DNA from 2 places in the Priestia sp. AB genome. Region 1 is predicted to be linked to the other one. Evidence: riboswitches for the same ligand, from Rfam matches in the RefSeq annotation. Region 1 holds a riboswitch; the other holds the start of a gene.
The links. A riboswitch is a leader RNA that binds a small molecule or an ion and turns the genes downstream of it on or off. The one in region 1 is predicted to bind cobalamin.

Region 1 (2,205 bases):
AGTTGTTCATCCAAACTTTCACGCCAAATGTTTCGTCCGTCAATCACTCCTGCTGCCAGCACTTTATCAGTCGGAAAACCATATTTATTAAGCGCAGTGAGATTTTCTCCTCGGTCATGCACAAAGTCTAAACCGATTCCTTCAACAGGAAGAGACACGACTTCCTTATAGTAATCAACGCTGTCAAAATACGTTTGCAAAATGACTTTTACATTCGGTGCCGCTTCCTTCAAAGTTTGATAGACTTCTTTGTACAGCGCCAGGTCTTCTTTTGATAGCGTTGTAGCTAAAATTGGCTCATCTATTTGTACCCACTCTACTCCTTCTGCCTGCAGCTCCGCTAAGATAGTTGCATAAAGCGGAACAAATTGTTCAACTACTTTTTCAAACTCACTTTTTTTATATCCTTTTGACAGCTTTACAAATGTTACTGGACCTAAAATAACGGGCTTGCCTTCAATATTCAGCTTCTGCTTTGCTTCTTTGTAAAATTGAAGCGGGCGATTTTCTACAAGTGCCGGCGTACATTCCTCAAGCTCGGGTACGATGTAGTGATAATTTGTGTTAAACCATTTTGTCATCGTAGAAGCTACCGCACCTTTTGTTCCTCGGGCGATGTCAAAATACGTTTCAAGCGATACCGGTCCTCCGTCATAATCAAAGCGCTTTGGCACCAAACCAAACATAGCGGCTGTATCTAACACGTGATCGTATAAGCTAAAATCACCGACTGGAATCAATTCAATTCCTGCATCACGCTGTTTTTTCAGATGCCCTAGACGAAGAGCCTCAATTTCCTGCAGAAAGATATCTTTCTCTAGTTTTCCTGCCCAAAACTGCTCAAGCGCTTTTTTCCATTCTCGTTTTTCACCAATTCTTGGATAACCTAAGTTTGAACTTTTTACACTGCTCATTTTTTCCACTCCCTGTATATTTTTTATCGATAAACTAAAAAATCTCTCTTTTCGAAATGAAAAGAGAGATGATACGCATACTTAACTAAAGTTGAGATAGCCTGTTTTTCTCAACACGTATTCCTCACTCCTCTCTATATCCCGTAGAGCTTAAGTGCATACAACAGGCAGGTCTCCTGACTTAGGTTCATCGCTTCTTATCCCTTCCCATTTCAACATGAAACAGTGGTTAATAAGTTGCTCCCCATTACAGTGGCGGGACCGCGCCGGCTTTTCACCGGTCTTCCCTTTTAAGCTGCGTACATTCGTTCCACAGCACCTGATGCATTTTTATAAAATTGTTCATTCAAAACATATTCACATAAAATAAAAAGCCTCTCTATCACGAATAGAGAGGCATAGTATCTATGAAATCCTCTCTTATTTTTCAAAGCTGTACGCTTTGCAGGATGTAGCACCTTTTTAACAAGAATGTTAAATGGTTGCCGGGCTTCACAGGGCCAGTCCCTCCGCCTCTCTCAATAAGAGTTTTAATTGTTTATAATATTTTGAATGTAGAGTCATCTTAACACCTTACATTTATGTTGTCAAAAGAAATTTCAAAAAAATTAGTTTTTAGGAGGCGTTGACGCTAATTTTTGCCTTAACAATTTATAATCGTCTTTTCGATGTGTTTCGATTAAATCTTTTGCTCCTTGGTGATATCCTGACGAATAAATGTACTCTACTGCTGTTTCAATAAGCTTTCTTTTTTCTTCGGCACACTCCCGGTCCATTAAGGGGAACAGTCTACCTAAAAGGTCATTTAAATCTTCCTTGATAAAACGATTAAGTCCTTCTTGCATCTTTTCGTTTGCCATGATTGCTCCTCCATTTGCTGTGTATGTTCTAAGCCTCTATAAACAGGCAGTTCACTGTAAATTTTAAGATAAAGTTAAGTCATTAAACAGTATATCAAGTGAATGTTTTTCTTTAATTACATATGTAATACAAATATATGACAAATATAGAGAATATATCATCATTTATTATCTATTATAACGTTTGACTGCGCCTTCTGCTACAAGGTTTCGTTAAGAGTTATGCACATTTTTCCAAAAGAGGTTGAGACATAACGAAATGAATTCAATCTAAAGGCAAATGGGATACATGAGCTGAACCGCTTGTTACCCCGCAGTTGATTTTCGTGCAAGGCTTCGCTTTCCGCGGGCGGCCGATGAGCCTCCTCGTCGCTTGTGCGCCTGCGGGGTCTCATCTGTTCCGCTTGTCCCGCAGGAGTCTTCGCCTTGCT
Region 2 (2,205 bases), on a different contig from region 1:
AGCTGGACATACCCAGCAACTCTTTCTGTTTTTTTGCTGGTTGTCATAACCGTTTCCACTGGAAGCAAGCCCAGCCCTTTAATGGATTCAATCCGAGATTCTACTGCATCAGGGTCTGTAATTGTCTCCCCTAGCATTTGATATCCTCCGCAGATGCCAATGACGTGAACGTTCGTTGTGTTCAATACTTGATTAATGGCTAGAGCCAGGCCGCTTTCTTGTAAAAACTGCGCATCTTCAATCGTATTTTTGCTTCCTGGTAAAACAATTAAATCAGGCGTACCTAATTGCGACGGCTTGGTTACAAGCCTCACGTGACAGTCTTCTTCTAAGCTTAAAGGATCGATGTCTGTAAAATTTGAGATGCGCGGGTACGAGATGACCGCAATATCAATTTCTTTTAACGGATTCACAAGCGTTGAGTAATTTCTAAGTGATAACGAATCTTCCGCATCAATTTCCACGTTGTTCATATAAGGAATAACTCCTAGAACCGGAACACCCGTGTATTCTTCAAACCACTTCAAACCTGGTTTTAAAAGTTCTAAATCTCCTCGGAATTTATTAATTAACACCCCGATAACTCTAGACTTGTGTTCATCTGGAAGCAATTGAAGAGTACCCACTAGGCTCGCGAAAACGCCACCTTTATCAATATCTCCTACTAGCACAACAGGCGCTTCTGCTATTTTTGCAACACGCATATTTACGAGTTCCCGATCGTTCAAATTGACTTCGGCAGGACTTCCAGCGCCTTCAATCACAATTCGATCATAATGATTGGCAAGCTCTTTATAAGCTTCCGTGATAACGTTCAAACCTTCATTAAAAAATTCTTGCCGATACTGAAAAGCAAACATATTACGTAGCGGTTTTCCGTGAACGACAATTTGAGATTCATGATCACGAGTTGGTTTAATTAAAATAGGGTTCATATTGGTTGTTGCCTCTACTCCAGCCGCTTCTGCTTGAATTCCTTGCGCTCTGCCAATTTCTTTTCCATCCATTGTAATGTATGAATTAAGCGCCATATTTTGCGATTTAAACGGTGCAGTTTGATAGCCGTCTTCTTTAAAAATACGGCAAAATGCTGTAGCAATCATGCTTTTTCCAGCGTCTGAGTGCGTTCCTTGAATCATAAGCGGTTTTCCTTTTTTCACTTTTTCCACTCCCTACCACATAAAAAAACCTTAACTGTAAAAGTCAAGGTTTGGTCATGCGCTCATTAACACATTGTCTTGACTTATTTCTCCCACCGAAAAATAAGGGGTTTTTAAAAGCAGGTCTCCTGGCTTATGCTTCGTTTTACTTCTGCACCCTTCCTAGTTTGACTAGTGGGTCTTTGCAGGTTCATCCACATTTACAGTAGCGGGGGCTGCACCGGATTTACACCGATTTCCCTATTATCCTCCTTAGAGGCACTTTTAAAATCATTTATTCTTTATTGTAACGAATTTTATAACCATTCACAATAACGATTTTCTTCTATTATTATATATTACTGTGTTTATACTTATTTGGGTCTCGTATGCTATAATAACAATTATTTTCCAAACATCTTATGAAATAGCTAGGAAGGTGCTCACAGTTGAAGAAAAAAATGATTTATACCTTTATTGGTTCTCTTGTTCTTTATATAGCAATTATATCTTTTTGTATGTATCAAACTGCTCACAAGCCTGTTCCACAAAACGCAGATTATGTGCTCGTTTTAGGTTCTAAAGTAGATGGGGACCAAATGTCTCCTAGTTTAAAAGAACGAGTAAAGACGGCTTTATCTTATTTACAAGCACATCAACAAACAAAAGTTATCGTAACGGGCGGAAAAGGATCCGATGAAGAAATTTCTGAAGCAGAGGCAGCCTATCGTTTTCTGCGGAAAGAAGGAATTAAAAAGAATCGAATTATAAAAGAAAATCAGTCAACTTCTACTTTTGAGAATTTTACTTTTACTAAACAGAAAGTCGATATTCAACACAAAAAAGTCGTCCTTGTTAGCAATGATTTTCATTTATTTCGCGCCTCTATTATTGCTAAACGTCAAGGTTTTGACGTTTATCCTTTAGGTGCAAAGACACCAAATTCAATTAAACTTCAAGCCTACTTTCGTGAGTATGCTGCTATCTTAAAAACGTGGCTGTTTGATAAATAAATAGAGTACACCCCTGTACAAATAAAAAACACGGCATGAATTCATGCCGCGTT

Region 2: it holds a riboswitch for cobalamin, as region 1 does, so the genes downstream of both, POF52_RS22565 (cobyric acid synthase) here and metE (5-methyltetrahydropteroyltriglutamate--homocysteine S-methyltransferase) in region 1, are expected to answer to the same signal.

Annotation. Positions count from the first base shown of each region.
Region 1 covers NZ_JAQMYN010000004.1:456,159-458,363, forward strand. The annotation lists gene metE (5-methyltetrahydropteroyltriglutamate--homocysteine S-methyltransferase) at 1-914, opposite strand, end outside; cobalamin riboswitch at 1,064-1,252, opposite strand; SAM riboswitch class I at 1,332-1,442, opposite strand; gene POF52_RS15650 (hypothetical protein) at 1,523-1,774, opposite strand; gene POF52_RS15655 (hypothetical protein) at 2,081-2,205, opposite strand, start outside.
Region 2 covers NZ_JAQMYN010000008.1:145,726-147,930, forward strand. The annotation lists gene POF52_RS22565 (cobyric acid synthase) at 1-1,169, opposite strand, end outside; cobalamin riboswitch at 1,262-1,441, opposite strand; gene POF52_RS22570 (YdcF family protein) at 1,589-2,152, shown strand.